2 regions of the Ruminococcus sp. AF37-20 genome follow, and region 1 is predicted to be linked to the other one. Evidence: riboswitches for the same ligand, from Rfam matches in the RefSeq annotation. Region 1 holds a riboswitch; the other holds the start of a gene.
The links. Region 1 has a riboswitch for thiamine pyrophosphate ahead of thiD (bifunctional hydroxymethylpyrimidine kinase/phosphomethylpyrimidine kinase). Riboswitches for the same ligand answer to the same signal wherever they lie in the genome.
Positions count from the first base shown of each region.

Region 2: it holds a riboswitch for thiamine pyrophosphate, as region 1 does, so the genes downstream of both, DW015_RS04490 (energy-coupled thiamine transporter ThiT) here and thiD (bifunctional hydroxymethylpyrimidine kinase/phosphomethylpyrimidine kinase) in region 1, are expected to answer to the same signal.

Region 1 covers NZ_QTVE01000002.1:127,170-135,078, reverse strand. Annotated here, with positions in the region: gene DW015_RS01815 (DUF5685 family protein) at 1-253, shown strand, start outside; gene DW015_RS01810 (DnaJ domain-containing protein) at 250-873, shown strand; gene DW015_RS01805 (hypothetical protein) at 880-1,422, shown strand; gene DW015_RS01800 (VTT domain-containing protein) at 1,436-2,176, shown strand; tRNA gene DW015_RS01795 (tRNA-Gly) at 2,316-2,389, shown strand; tRNA gene DW015_RS01790 (tRNA-Arg) at 2,439-2,515, shown strand; tRNA gene DW015_RS01785 (tRNA-His) at 2,570-2,647, shown strand; gene DW015_RS01780 (leucine-rich repeat domain-containing protein) at 2,847-4,010, opposite strand; gene DW015_RS01775 (C40 family peptidase) at 4,659-5,648, shown strand; TPP riboswitch at 5,887-5,993, shown strand; gene thiD (bifunctional hydroxymethylpyrimidine kinase/phosphomethylpyrimidine kinase) at 6,054-6,857, shown strand; gene thiC (phosphomethylpyrimidine synthase ThiC) at 6,854-7,909, shown strand, end outside.
Region 2 covers NZ_QTVE01000005.1:12,252-20,160, forward strand. Annotated here, with positions in the region: gene DW015_RS04480 (GGDEF domain-containing protein) at 1-2,565, opposite strand, end outside; gene recQ (DNA helicase RecQ) at 2,817-5,102, shown strand; TPP riboswitch at 5,214-5,323, shown strand; gene DW015_RS04490 (energy-coupled thiamine transporter ThiT) at 5,382-5,966, shown strand; gene DW015_RS04495 (bifunctional diguanylate cyclase/phosphodiesterase) at 6,054-7,754, opposite strand; gene DW015_RS04500 (nucleoside kinase) at 7,881-7,909, opposite strand, start outside.

The DNA of each region.
Region 1 (7,909 bases):
CTACAATCCGCTCCTTGGAAAATTTCCACCTGCCGAGGGCATAAATGCGGAATATCTCAAAAAAGTTCACGCCTTTTGTGATGACAGCATAAACTTCACCCTGGGTGAAATGGCAGATATCTATGTGAAGCTCGATCTTAAAAGATATCGTGATATACTTGATAATATCGTGTATCTTGGACTTAAAAATGTCTATACTCAAATAAAGAGCGGAAAATTCCGCAATAACAGGAAAGGAAATAACGATCAATGATCTCCAAAGACCCTTACAAAATTTTAGGTGTATCCCCAACAGCTTCAGACGCTGAAATAAAATCAGCTTATAAAGAGCTTGTGAAAAAATATCACCCCGACCAGTATCAGGATAACCCCCTAGCTGACGTAGCTGAGGAGAAAATGTCCGAGATAAACGCTGCCTACGATCAGATCATGACTTCAAGACGTGGGGGAGGATACCAGTCCGCAGAAAGCGGCTATGACGGCTATGCCTCCTCACAGGGCTTTGACTCAGGCTATATCAGAAGCCTTATCCAAAGCGGAAGCTACACACAGGCAGATCAGATACTTGATAACGTGTCATCCTCCGAAAGAAATGCCGAGTGGTATTTCCTCAAAGGCACTATCTGCCACCGCAGAGGCTGGCTCAATGAGGCTTATAACAACTTCACAAGAGCCGTCCAGCTCGACCCAAATAACATGGAGTACCAAAGCGTGCTGGCACAAATGAACAGACAGCGAAGCGGCTATATGAGCGGCAACCCAACCCAAGGCTACCGAGCAGGCGGCATGAGCGGTCCTGACTGCTGTTCCTCCCTTTGCTGTGCAGACTGTTGCTGTGAAATGATGGGCGGCGACCTTATACCGTGCTGCTAAAGACCCATGAGAAATAAAATAGCTTTTCGAGTGGCACTTGGCGGCATATGCTCTGCTGTCTGCCTGCTTTTGATGTTTTCAAGCAGCTTTTTGCCCATGCTCGATTATACTATCCCTACCTTCGCAGGCTTTATGATGGTTGTGATGATAGTGGAGGTGGATAAAAACTGGGCGATAGCCACCTATTGCGCAGTGAGCCTGCTGAGCATTTTCGTGACCCCAAATTACGAAGCAACCCTGCTTTTTATATTGTTCATGGGGTATTATCCAATACTTAAATATTATCTCGACCAAAAGAAAAACCGCCTGTTGGTGTGGGCAATAAAGCTCGCTTTGTTCAATGTGGCGATAGTCATCTTCTTTTTGGCATTTCAGTATATCTTTACTTCGGTGGATATGCTCGAGGGCATGGAGATGTTCGGCAAGTATGCCGTGCTTGTTCTGTGGGCGGCGGCAAACCTGTTTTTCTTTATTTATGACTATGCCCTCACACAGCTGACAGATATGTACATAAATTGGTTTAGGAAAAAAATACTCAGAAGAAAATGACGGTGACGTTTTTATGAACGAAGAACAAGAGAAAGAAATATTAAACGAGGCGAAAATACAAACTGCAAGGCACAAGAAAAAAATACAGATAATAAGCCTTGTTGCAATAATAGCGGTCATAGCAATGGCTATAGTGGCGTGTATACCTCTTATAAAAGCGCTTCACAGCAAGGCAGGCATTGCAGCCTTGGAGCGTAAGCTTGATAACTACAGTGGCATTGTGGGAGTGCTTATCTTTACTTTCATACAAGCTCTTCAAGTGGTCATAGCGGTCATACCGCCTATACAAGTTGTGGGTGGAGTGCTGTTCGGCTGGTTCTGGGGCGGGTTGCTATCATTCTTAGGTACGCTCCTTGGCACAATGGCAATATTCGTGCTTGTGAAAAAATTTGGCAGACCGATAGTGGAAGCCTTTGTTGACGAGAAACAGCTAAAAAAATTCAAATTCCTGCAAAATGAGAAAAAGCTAACCGTTATCCTTATAATCCTCTATCTCATACCGGGAATACCCAAGGACGTTATCTCATATATCGTCCCCCTGACTCCCATAAGCAAGAAGGATTTTTTCTATTATGTCATGCCTTGCAGACTTCCGGCAATAATGCTCTCAACGATTTTGGGGAGCAATGTAAAAAGCGGCAACTTCACAGTTGCACTTGTGGTGCTTGGAGTAGCTCTCGTAGCAGGTATCGTTGGCTTTTTGTTCAAAGATGTTATAGTGAATAAAATGAAACAACATAAGAAGAGCAAATAAGTAAAGTTGCACAAAGTTGAGCTTAGATGAAAAAAATATAAAAAAGTGCTTGACAAAAGGCTCTTGTAGTGGTATAATAAATATCGTTGATTGAGCGGTAAGCTTGAAAGACCACCAAAAAAGCCTGGTCAGGCAGTATGCGGGTGTAGTTCAGTGGTAGAACTCCAGCCTTCCAAGCTGGTCATGTGGGTTCGATTCCCATCACCCGCTCCAATATATCTTAAACTTTTATCCGAGTTTGAGATATTAATGAGTACAGTATGCGTCATTAGCTCAGTTGGATAGAGCAACCGCCTTCTAAGCGGTAGGTCACTGGTTCGAATCCAGTATGGCGTACCATTAAACTCGTTCCAGATGAAAATCTGCTGCGAGTATTTTCTTCTAATATGTATGGTGGGTATAGCGTAGCTGGCCTAACGCGTCAGTTTGTGGCACTGAAGACCGTGAGTTCGAATCTCACTACCCACCCCACTGAATACGTTCTGCGTTAAGCAGAGCGTATTTTTTTTTGTTTACATATCGTAGGGCGACCTTTGGTTGCTCGTTTTTTTTATGTACCACTGACATTGACCTATATCCTACCGACTTGAATTATTATATCCCACCTGCAAATAGACAGAAAAAGGACGGCAACTTAAAAGCTGCCGCCCCGATCCAGAGGTTATATATTTTATAAAGCGAAATTTTTGTTGTAAACAGCCTCGGCTATCCTGAATGTTTCGTCATCAAGTGCAGGAACAGCGTCAGCAGTGATCAAGGCTGCACCTCTCTCAAAAGCGTCCTCCGCAATGCCATCGGCACCATGCTGAATAACAACGCTTCTTAACTCAGAGCAATCCACGAAAGCCTTTGCACCAAGCTTCTTTACAGATGATGGGATAACAACTTCTCTCAAAGCCTTACAGCCACGGAAAGCCTCGCTTCCAACATAAGCGATCTTGCCTGATATCCTCACTGTCTTAACTACAGTATTCTGAGCAAACGCTCTCTTGCCTATCCTGCTAACGGAATCAGGAAGATAAACGCTCTCGAGCTTCTCACAAAGTGCAAATGCACACTCGCCTATCTTTCTTACAGATCCTGCGAACTCAACCTTTTTCAGAGCAGAGCAGCCGAAGAATGCGTAGTCGCCAACAGCCTCGATTCCAAATGGTATAGAGATCGCTTCCAGACCTGAGCAGAATGTGAAAGCATTCTCTGCGATCTCGATCATAGCTGCAGGTATCTCAAGCTCTCTCAGAGAAATGCAGTTCTGGAAAGCTCCGTTTCCTATGGAAACTATATTTTCATTAAGACAAATTTCTTTCATTGAAGAGCAGAAACCGAATGCAGACTCGCCGATCTCTCTTACGCTCTCAGGCAGGTCAGCTCTCTCCAAACTGTCGCAATTGTAGAATGTGAATGGCAGTATCCTTTCCACTCCATCAGGTATAGTCGCAAATCTCAGAGATTCACAACCGCAGAATGCCATCTCACCAATAAACCTTACGCTCTCAGGTATAGTCACATTCACCAGTGAACAGCATTTGTAAAATGCCTTTCTTCCGATGATAACAACGTCCTTTGAGATAACAGCACATTTAAGGTCGTAAAGATGTGCGAAAGCACCGCCTGCAACAGCTATGACCTTTTTGCCGCGAAGCTCAAAAGGAAGCTCCAGCACTTCGATATGGCTGTCACCGCAGTATCCAGTAATAATACACATATCGTCAGCCGTAACATATTTAAAACAGCCCGAGATCTTCTCGCTGCTGATACTGCTGCTTGCAGTTACACCAACGCTCTCAAGTGCTTCTTTGAAACCATTGTCGCCCATAAAATTAATGCTTTTCATCAGCGTGACCTCCATTATACCCACTATAAATATATACCTCGTAACTGAACTTAAACGTTTTCTGTATTTTCTAATGAAATTATACTACAGTAAACTATGTTTGTCAATGGTATTCGCAATATTTTATTTATAAAAAATTAATTTTCAGAACTTTTTCACTGATTGTGAACGGCTTTTTTGTCACTTTTCACAATTAATTTACGCAAAATAATTTTAGTTTTCACATATCGTTCTCAATCTTTGAGAACGCTGTAATTTTATAGTAGCAAACGTTTTCGCAAATGGTGCAAACGACTAATACCAATTTATAGAATTTGCTTGATTAAATCTACCAAACCATAAGATGATGTTTTTCTTATATTTGTAAGATTGTCATAAATTATATTTATATAATATTAATAAAAAATGATATGATGTTCATAATAATGTAAGAAAACGCTAATAACTGAATTAAAATAGGAGATTTGTATACTAACAATAAACAGAAACGTATAATACTGCCATAAGTATTTACAAAATAGAAACTTAATTATTACAGATTGTAATAATTAACGATGTATAATAATATACATGAAATCGTATAAGTACATGAATACAAAAACTGGAAAGGACTGATCCGTTATCAACATAATAAGAAAAATAACAGCAGTGATAATTTCATCAGTTATAATGATAAGCTTTGTGGCATTTGCACCGCAGGGATCCGCTAAGACTTATGTGAATGTTATAACAGCTTCTGCTGCTGACTCGATGACAAAACCTGTTTTGATAAAAAGACAAGCGTATTCAAACAAAATAGAAGCAGGAGTAAAAAATCTCACAAGCTTTTCATCGAAGACTACATTTGAGGTCTATGTAAACGGACGCTATGTAAGAAAATATACATGGCAGGCGTTGAAAAAGGATAACTATATAAATATAACCGATGACGGCAAGCTTTATCTTAAAGCTTCCACAAAATATAAAGTCACTGTCAAAGCAGTAAATGGCAGTGCCAAGTCAGAGTCGTCGATTCTCAACGTAAAGACAGCAGCAAAAACATACTATCATATAGATAAAAACGTTCAGCTTTATAGCTTTAAAAACGGTATGTTCAAGAAATCTTCAAAAACAAAAGCCTCTGTGGCTGTGTCAGGTACTCTCACTACCGATAAAAATAAGCGTGTGGCAGGTCAGAGCAAGAATGTCGGCGGAGCAAATTATGTCCTTATCAATGAAGGCGATCATAAGGGTAAGTACGTCAAGGTAGGAAAAGGTGTGAAGCGTACACCTGAGAGAAAAGCAAGAATAAAAACAGCCGTTGATTATGCCGCAAGCATGAACGGCGGAAGATATGTCTGGGGCGGAACAAAGTATAAGGCAACGGACTGCTGTGGATTGACTATGCAAGCCTATAGAAAAGCCGGTGTGAATATGTATAACAGCGTATATTCGCAGGCGAAAATGGGAAAAGCAGTGTCTTTGAAGAATATAGAAGCAGGCGACCTGATAATCTGTAATAACTATGGCCATGTAGCAATGTATATAGGCGGCGGAAAAATAGTCCATGCCATGAGTACATATTATGGGATCAGAATACAGCCTCTTGCGAATATCAAGTATTGCGGTAAAATAAACACTATCAGGAGAATACTGTAAAGCAAAGCGATCTTGCGGCATAACAAACTGTCGAATAACTGTAGGGGCGGCCTTTGGTCGCCCGCTTGGTTTCATAGCATTGTATCGGCAAATTTTCAAATGTAAATGTAGGGGCTGGCGCCCTCGACAGCCCGATTTTGTTTGCTCGATAATACTTGCGATATCTGCACAATTTTTCCTTGACAATCTCGCTGACCAGTGTTATAATAAAAAAGCAGAAAAACTGCGAAAAATCGAATAAAGTTTGCAGGGGGACCCAAGCAAAAAAGCTGGGTTGAGAAGGTAAAACCTGACCCTTTGAACCTGTTGGTCAAGACCAGTGTAGGAAGCAATTTGTGTAAATTTACCTCCTGCATGGTCAGGAGGTTTTTTTGTTTCCCCTTTTCCATAAGAAAGGAATAAAGTATGTTAAAATGTTTGTCAGTGGCAGGCTCGGATTGCTCCGGTGGCGCAGGTGTACAAGCCGACCTTAAAGCCTTCAGCGCTAATGAAACTTTCGGCATGAGCGTTATTACCTCTGTCGTCGCTGAAAATACTACCCGTGTGCTGTCTGTTTTCAACGTACCCGTTGAGGAGATACAAAAACAAATAGACGCTGTGTTTGAGGATATCCACGTCGATGCCGTAAAACTCGGTATGCTCCCAACTGCCGAAATTATTTCAGCAGTTGCGGATAAGCTTAATGAGTATAAACCAAGTATTATCGTCTGCGATCCCGTCATGGTCGCTACAAGCGGCGACGCTCTCTCTGAGGGCGGAACTGTTTCCACCATGAGGGAAAAGCTCTTTCCTATAGTTACGCTCCTTACACCGAATATCCCCGAAGCCGAAGCTATCTCAGGCTTGGAGATAAAGAATGAAAACCATATGGAAAAAGCCGCAAGGATAATAATGGATATGGGCGTAAAAAACGTCCTCGTCAAAGGCGGTCATCTCACCGGCGACGCTGTGGATTATCTCTGTACCCCAGAGGGTGTTCATAAGCTTGCCTGCAAGCGTGTTGATTCGCCTAATACCCATGGCACCGGCTGTACTTTGTCATCTGCCATAACTGCAAACCTTGCCCACGGTATGGATATGCTCTCCGCTGTAACAAAGGCGAAAAACTATATCACCGAGGCAATAGAAAAATCATTCACAGTGGGCAAAGGACATAGCCCCGTTAATCACTTTTATGATTATTACGATTTGAAAGGAACTGTTCTATGAGAAATTATAAAACTCAAATGGAAGCCGCTAAAAAGGGTATCGTTACCCCTGAAATGGAAACAGTGGCTAAGAAAGAAAATATAGACGTAAACGAGCTTATGGCTCTTGTTGCAGCAGGTCAGGTTGCTATCCCTGCCAACGTAAACCATACTGCTCTCTCTGCCGAGGGTATCGGTAAAGGTCTTAAAACTAAGATAAACGTAAATCTCGGTATCTCAGGGGACGCTAAGAATTATGACATTGAGATGCAGAAAGTGGATATGGCTATCAAGTTCGGCGCTGAAGCTATCATGGATCTGTCAAACTACGGCAAGACCAATACTTTCAGAAAAGAGCTAGTAGCAAAGTCGCCTGCCATGATAGGCACTGTTCCTATGTATGACGCTATCGGCTACCTCGATAAAGACCTCCTTGACATATCAGCTCAGGACTTTCTTAAAGTAGTAAAAGCCCATGCAGAAGAGGGCGTTGACTTTATGACTATCCACGCAGGTATCAACAGACGTGCAATCGAAGCTTTCAGACGTGAGGGAAGAAAAATGAATATCGTTTCCCGTGGCGGTTCACTGCTCTTCGCATGGATGATGATGACAGGCAACGAGAACCCATTCTTCGAGTATTATGACGAAGTTCTCGAAATACTCAGAGAGTATGACGTTACTATCTCACTTGGCGACGCACTCCGTCCGGGATGTCTTGCAGACGCTTCCGACGCCGCTCAGATCTCCGAGCTTATCGAGCTTGGCAACCTCACAAAGAGAGCGTGGGAAAAGGACGTTCAGGTAATGGTAGAGGGTCCTGGCCATATGGCAATGAACGAGATCGCCGCAAATATGATAATGGAAAAGAAGATATGCCACGGCGCACCTTTCTATGTGCTTGGACCTCTGGTAACAGATATCGCCCCTGGCTATGACCATATCACATCAGCTATCGGCGGAGCTATCGCCGCAGCAAGCGGTGCAGACTTCCTCTGCTATGTTACCCCTGCCGAGCATCTCAGACTTCCTGACGTTGACGACGTTAAGGAAGGCATTATCGCCAGCAAGATA
Region 2 (7,909 bases), on a different contig from region 1:
GTCGACTACTGAAAGCGTACCATTCGGACTTCCAAGCCACCAGCCATCGCCTGTAAGGAACATTACGTCGAACTGACAGGTTTGTGCTGTCACGTCACCTTTACCAGTTTTATCTCCAACACCTGAAACAGAACCGCCCTCGCAATAAAGCGTAAAGACAGTATTTTTAAGCTCACAATCCAGCTCGCCGTCCCTTGTTCCCACACAGTTGAGAGTTCTTCCTTTCATGGAAATGTTGAGCCTGCCATCAAGAATACATATCCTTCCGGTACCGTTACTCGTAACTCCCACTGCAGTCAGATTATTTCCCGAAAGCACACAGCTCATGTTATAATCTGAAATGCTTATATCAGCACTGCCGCTCATAGTACCTATACCGACTGATACTCCTGCCGCAAGCTTTAGTCTACAGCCACAGTTTGATATAGTCACATCTGCGTCGCCATCAATACTTCCAATGCCAACGCACCTATCGCCACTGCAATTTACAGCTATATCACCGCCTGCAATGACAATGCCGTTTTTGCAGCCTCCTCCGCCTATGCCGACGCACTTGTCGCCATTTGCAGTTATATCAAGAACACCTGTCATTGCGACAGTTATCCTTCCACAAGGCTGCTTGCTGTCAGTACCTATTGCATAGCAATCCTGTGATTCTGATCTGATATAAAGCTCACCTGAGCCTACAAGCTCTAACGACGATCCCTCAGGGACATAAATGCCTCTGCCGTCTATACGATCTTCACCGCTGCACACTATCCTTACTCTCGAGCCAATGCCAAGCTTTATGTTCGGTAGTTCCCCATATGTAATGAGCCATGCGTTTTTCAAGTGAATGACGCAATCAACACCATTACCAATTGTCACGGACAAAGGCACTGCACGATCGTCCTCAGCCTTTCCCGAAAGAGTAAATGTACCTGTGCCAAGAAAAATGTCAGAATATCTTTTTTTATACATCTCAGCAAGGTCGATAACGTCATTATCCTCAGCGTGGAAGACCTTTTTATCATTATCCCTCGCCTCGATACTGTAAGCCACTATCTCCTCACGGATATTTTCCGAGATATCGTGGATAAGCACAGGCTTCGGCTTAGAAACATAATAACCCTGAATAAGATCGACACCGAAATATATCATGGTTTTAAGTTCTTCGCTTGTTTCAACGCCCTCTGCAAGTGCGGTATATCCGCTTGAATGGAAATATTCCACCATTTTTGAAACTATCTTCTGAGCCTTAGGATTCTGGTCAATGCCGGAAATGAGGGAACGGTCTATCTTTACCACCTCAGGATCATATCGCAGAAGATTCGATGTATTTGAGTAGCCTGTGCCATAATCGTCAATAGCAAGGCTCATATTGTTCTTTTCAAGACGCACCCTTATTCTCTCGAGGTCGTCCTCGCTGATCTCTGTCTGCTCTGTCATTTCGATAACGACCTTTTCAAGAAGTTCGCCATAGTCATTGACGATCGCATAAAAATCCTTATCGTCAAGAGCATGAGATGATATTGAATTTATATACAGCCTGCGGTTTTCAAAATCGAGCTGATGCTTGCTGAGATATTTAAGAGTATTTTTCAGTGTAGCTTTCTCAATATCGTAAAGTCTGCCAAAATTTTTAGCACAGTTGAGTATCTGAAGCGGATTGAGTGCTATATTTCCCTTTGTTCTCATAAGTGCTTCATAAGCGACTATCTCGCCTGTTGAAGAACTAACGATAGGCTGAAAATGATATGTAAACAGATTTTTATCAAGAAGCTCTGAAAAAGCCCTGATATTCTCGATATCACTCTTCTGCTTTGCATATTTTTCAGGATCAAAGCAACAAATACTGCCTGCACCCTTCGCCTTAGCTTCATAGAGTGCAAAGCCTGCTGCGTGCATGAGTCTTGCTGGCACTTCAAAGCCGCTGCTTATGCCTGCCGTCACAGACAGCGAATGATTTGAAGACGATCTCACTCCAAATTCATCCGGCAGGCAACACTCCTTCACCGCTTTACGGATATTGTCAGCAAATTCCTCAGGCTTACCTCCAAAGCGTGGAACATATATCCAAAACTGACCGTCTGAATTGAATGCCGTCACAGTATTTTCAGGCATAACTGCGACAACCGCCCTCAGTGCCTCCCCTATGCAGTAGTCTGAATCCAAAAGCTTCCCTGCTCCATCAAATCTTACAAGAGCAAGCAATGATGAGCGTGTCATTCCATCAAGAAGTCTTACAAGCTCTGATTGTGGTATAATGTCGAGCCCTTCAAAAACACTTTTTGACATATATTCTTTCGACAGATACACTATTCCGGCGGTAATGCTGGTTGGAGTATCAAGAAATTCTATACACAACGGCAGGCCAAGATCTCGTCCTCCGCCGTTCAATGCAACTATATCTCTGAACTTGTCATAATCTGTGTTCTCTCTAAGTCCCATAAGAGCACGACAGTTTTCATCGGCATAAAACTCTCCGCTTTTCTCGTCCATAACAAATCCGCCGATATTGTGCCATATTGAACAAACCTTTCCCCAGACAGCACCAAAATAGCTTTGCCACAATTTATTTTCCATATCCATGATCTTCACCATGCCTGAATATACGACTGTGTTCAGACAATCCTTCCTTTGGAGATTTGTTAATTTTTTATATTTTTATAACTAATTATTTGTCAAGCCTATTATAACACAATCCCGATAAAATTACAATAGCGACTAAGGAAAAGATGTTACAAAATCGTGCATGGAATTTTGTATATCTGTTTGACTTAGCTGGTTTTTGGTAGTATAATATAAGCATACACACAATGGAAAGTTAGGATAAAATGACAGATTTTCGCAATAAGTATTCGGTGCTTCAGGACTTTTTCGGACACTCTCAGTTCAGAAACGGTCAGGAGCAGATAATAGACAGCATACTTGCAGGGCGTGACTGCCTTGGAGTTATGCCAACAGGCGCAGGCAAGTCTATGTGCTATCAAATACCTGCTCTTATGTTTGACGGGATAACTATAGTTGTTTCGCCACTCATATCCCTTATGAAAGATCAGGTGAACTCGCTGATACAATCGGGAGTGAGGGCAGCGTATCTGAACTCCTCACTGACGGCGGCACAGTATGAAATGGCTATATCAAACGCCGCCCGTGGTATGTACAAGATAATATATGTTGCACCTGAAAGGCTGATGACAGGATCGTTTCTGTCACTGGCTTCGTCGGTGAAGATATCAATGCTTGCGGTGGACGAAGCCCACTGCGTTTCTCAGTGGGGACAGGATTTCAGACCTTCCTATATGAAGATACCCGAGTTTCTCGGCAAACTTCCCTACCGCCCTATCGTCAGCGCATTCACCGCCACTGCCACCGCAGAAGTAAAAGCGGACATTATCAAAATGCTTGAACTCCGTGACCCTTTCACCATAACCACAGGCTTTGACAGAAAAAATCTCTACTTTGGCGTTTCTCACCCTCATGACAAATACAGTGAAACAGTGAGGATAGTTGAGAAATACAAGGACAACTGCGGAATAATCTACTGCTCCACAAGAAAAAATGTTGAGAGCGTGTGTGAAAAGCTCTGTGCCGACGGCTACAACGCTTCACGCTATCATGCAGGTCTTTCTGATGAGGAAAGGCGTAAAAATCAAGACGATTTTATCTTTGATCGTGTCCAGGTCATGGTGGCGACCAATGCTTTCGGCATGGGAATAGACAAATCAAACGTGAGCTATGTCATACATTATAATATGCCTAAGAATATTGAAAGCTATTATCAGGAGGCAGGCAGAGCGGGACGTGACGGCAACGAAGCAAAGTGCATTTTGCTCTACAGCGGTCAGGACGTTGCGACCAACAAGTTTCTTATAAACAATTCTCATGACAATCCCGACCTTGACGATGACACACTTGAAATGATACGCAAACGTGATCTTATGCGTCTGAAAAAGATGACCGATTACTGCAATACAAACGGCTGTCTGAGAGAGTTTATCCTTGGATATTTCGGTGAGAAGCAGGACAAGCCTTGTCAGAACTGCTCAGGCTGTTTGGGTGATTTCGGAGAAACAGAAGAAGTTGACGTGTCTGTGGATTGCCAAAAAGTGCTTTCCTGCATTTATAGACTTCACCAGCGAAACCTTTCTTTTGGAGCAGGTGTCATAGCACAGATACTTAAAGGCTCAGACTCCGAAAAGGTAAAGCGTTTTGACCTTTCCACTCTTTCGACATACGGCATAATGAAAGACTCCACGCAGGTCTATATCCGCAGGCTCATAGCTTTTCTTGAAGCTGATGATTACATCACACAGACTTCACACGGGGATTTTTCTGTACTTACCCTTACAAGAAGGTCTGCGGAAATATTAATGGACAAAAAGACTATTACAATACGCCTTCCAAAGAAAAAACCAAAGAGCGAAACGGTCACAAAGATCGGCAGGGACGAAGTTACGACATTTGACAAGGAGCTTTTCGGACGGCTCAGAGCTGTGCGGAGCAAGCTTGCGACACAGGCGAGTCTGCCTGCATATATCATTCTTACAGACGCTTCACTGCGTGATATGTGTATAAAGCTGCCTAAGACGCAGACGGAGCTTTTGAATATCTCAGGGGTGGGCAAGTCAAAGCAGGAACGTTATGGAAGATACTTTGTAGCTGAGATACAGAAATATCTCAAGGAAAATCCGGACGCCGCTTCGGGCTATAAATATATCCCAGAGGGCTATCTGCAAAAGCAGATGGCGGAAGGCGGTCAAAGCACAAAGGAATATATAATCGCCCACGCAGGTGAGCTTTCAGGCAAAGAACAGGATATGACCCTTTCAGAAGTATGCGACAGCATTTTCTATCAGCTCGGCACAGACGGCGATATAAGAAGCATAAAACTTGCCATAAAAGAATGGCTCATAGGTGAAAATTATCTTGCAAAAGACGGTGCAAACGGCAGGGGCTTTCTTGAAACCACAATACTTTCCCCTGAAGCAGGAATAATAGAGCGTGAAAAAATATCACAGCTTGGAAACAGCTACAAGACGATACTTTTTCCAAAGCAGGCGCAGGAATTTATTTTTGAGAACATAGAGGAGATACTCAGCAAAGATGTACAAAACTAATAATAAAATGCGGTTTTGTGACAGATATTTATGTTTCCATACAATTTAGGTGAAAAAAATCTAAAAAGCTATTGAAAACCCACGAAAAAAGCAGTATAATAACAATAGTACATAAAACAACACGGGAGCTGAATGTTTTTCGGCTGAGAAAGAGCAAATTGATGTTCTGACCGCACCTGATATGGGTAATGCCAGCGTAGGAAAATAGTGTGTATATCTATGCGTGTGCCCTTTTATCAGGCATACGCATTTTTTGTACGCAGAAAGGAATGGTATAATATGAAAAATTCAAAAACACTCACATTGGTCGAGGGTGCAGTAATGGTGGCACTGGCAACAGTGCTTAGCTTTATCAGAGTATACAAGCTCCCTTGGGGAGGCTCTATCACACTGCTCTCCATGCTTCCTATAGCCGTTTTCAGCATTAAGCATGGCGTAGCAAAGGGTCTTGGAGCGGCATTTGTGTTCTCTCTCATTCAGTTCATTCAGGGTATCACAGACGGACTTTTCGGCTGGGGACTTTCTCCTATAATGCTCGTTGCCTGCATATTCATTGACTATCTTGCAGCCTACACAGTTCTCGGTGTGGCAGGAATGTTCAGAAAGAAAGGTGCAGTGGGCTGGATAGCAGGAACAATGATAGCAGTTTTCCTGAGATTTGTTTGCCACTTCATCAGCGGCGTTGTTATCTGGAAGTCATTCGGCGCACTGTGGGACGGCTTCTCAACAGACAACAGCGTACTCTACAGCCTGCTTTACAACGGCTCTTATATGCTTCCTGAAATGATATTCACAGCTATCGGTGCGTTTGCACTTTTTGAGATACCTCAGACTAGAAAGATACTTTCCACACAGGATAAATAATCACACATTGCAAAAGGCTGGCGGTCTGTAGCTGCTTTCATTCATGCAGAAAAAAGGACGAACACAAAATGTTCGTCCTTTTATTTATCAGTTATAACCGCAGGCAAGACGTTTCTCAAACTCAGCCGCAGGCAGAGGCTTGTCAAACACAAAGCCCTGAACAGCGTCACAGCCAACTTCTCTGAGATAGTCAAGCTGCTGCTCAGTTTCAACTCCCTCGGCGATAGTTTCCTTACCAAGCTTTTTAACCATTTTTATAATGTAATAGAACATTATAAGATCTTTATCTTTGCCCTCATAATCCTTTTCAAGAGGAATAAAGGACTTGTCGATCTTTATTACCTGCAGATCAACATTCTTTATCATATTGAGCGATGAAAAGCCAGTACCAAAATCGTCCATAGATGTGACGATACCATTAGCTCTCAGACCATTCACGATCTCTGTGATAAGCTCAAAATTCTGATAATCCTCGCTTTCAGTAAGCTCTATTTCTATAAGCTGGTGATCAAGCTCGTATTTATCGATCAAGGCAACTATATTGCCTATCATATTTTTTTCTTCCAGGTGCTTTCTCGAAAAATTCACTGATATCCTCAAGGGTTCAAAACCCATATCTATGCGTTTTCTCAGCCATTTGCAAACTTCTTCAAGCACATAGTAGTCAAGCTTTATTATGCTTCCGTCATTGGTAAGAAACGGAACAAACTCCACCGGTGCTGATAACCTTCCCTTTCTATGCCAACGTACAAGGGCTTCTGCACCAAATATCTCCTTGGTTTCGATGCGTACCTTTGGCTGATAATACACCTCGAACTCACCTGCCATAAGCCCAGCCATGAAGTTTGACAGCACTCCCTGAATTTTCATCAGTTCTTGTTTTATATTTTCGGAATACTCCATTACATGGCCTGCACCAACTCGTCTTGCAGCAGCATATGCAATGCTTGCACGAGCCATTACTTCTCTTGGATATCTTATACCCACAGTTGACGAATATCCGATGGTTGCACTAAAAATAAAATCCTTTGATACTTTGCCATCATTATACCTTATGTTCATAAAGCTGAGCATATCAATATATTCTCTAAGAGATTCGTTCTTTACAAGCATAACGAAATTATCGCCGCCAAGTCTTGCGATCATCTCACCATCTGAAAGATTTCGGTATATTGTCTTTGTATAATTACGCAAAACAACGTCGCCCTGTTCGTAATTTAATACCTTATTTACATATTTGAAGTTATGTATATTGAAAAAGATTATACTGAAATCCTCTATCCTGTTTTGCGCTATAAGCATACCGGCGTAATTTATCAAAGCGTCTAAAGTTGCTGCACCTGTTTCGATATCCGTTTTTATAACATGAGTAACAAGCTCCTGCATAACTACCCTGTTAAATTGGATAAAAACAGTGTTTGCGATTATCTCTACGATATTCCTTTGCTCGTTATCAAAGCCATTGGAATTACCAGAATAAAAGGTCACTGTTATAAAGCCGCCTTCAAACAAAGGAAAACTTGCCTCAAAAGGCTCATTTTCCACGTCCTTCTCTCTGTCATAAAGCACCATGAGCATATCTGCACCATCTTCACAAAGCTTTGTTGCAGGCATTTTCACTGCAAGCTCCGCTCTGACGATGTTAAGCTTGTCTGCCACAGCAGCCACAGCACTTTTCACCTTGGCACTGCATTCGCCCATATTCTCCGAATCTTCATATATCGTTCGGAAGAAAAGCATCAAATCATTATCAAAATTCATTTTTATCCCCACTAATTTTTTATTCATTTATCACGCTCAGGAAAACGTTTTCAAAAATACCTGTACTTACCTTATCTCATTTTACTACTTTTTATAAAAAAAGTCAAGCAAGCATAGCAAAACGCCGTCCCTTTCCGACGGCGTTTTATCGTCTTAGTATCTATAGCTGCTCTCACCTACAA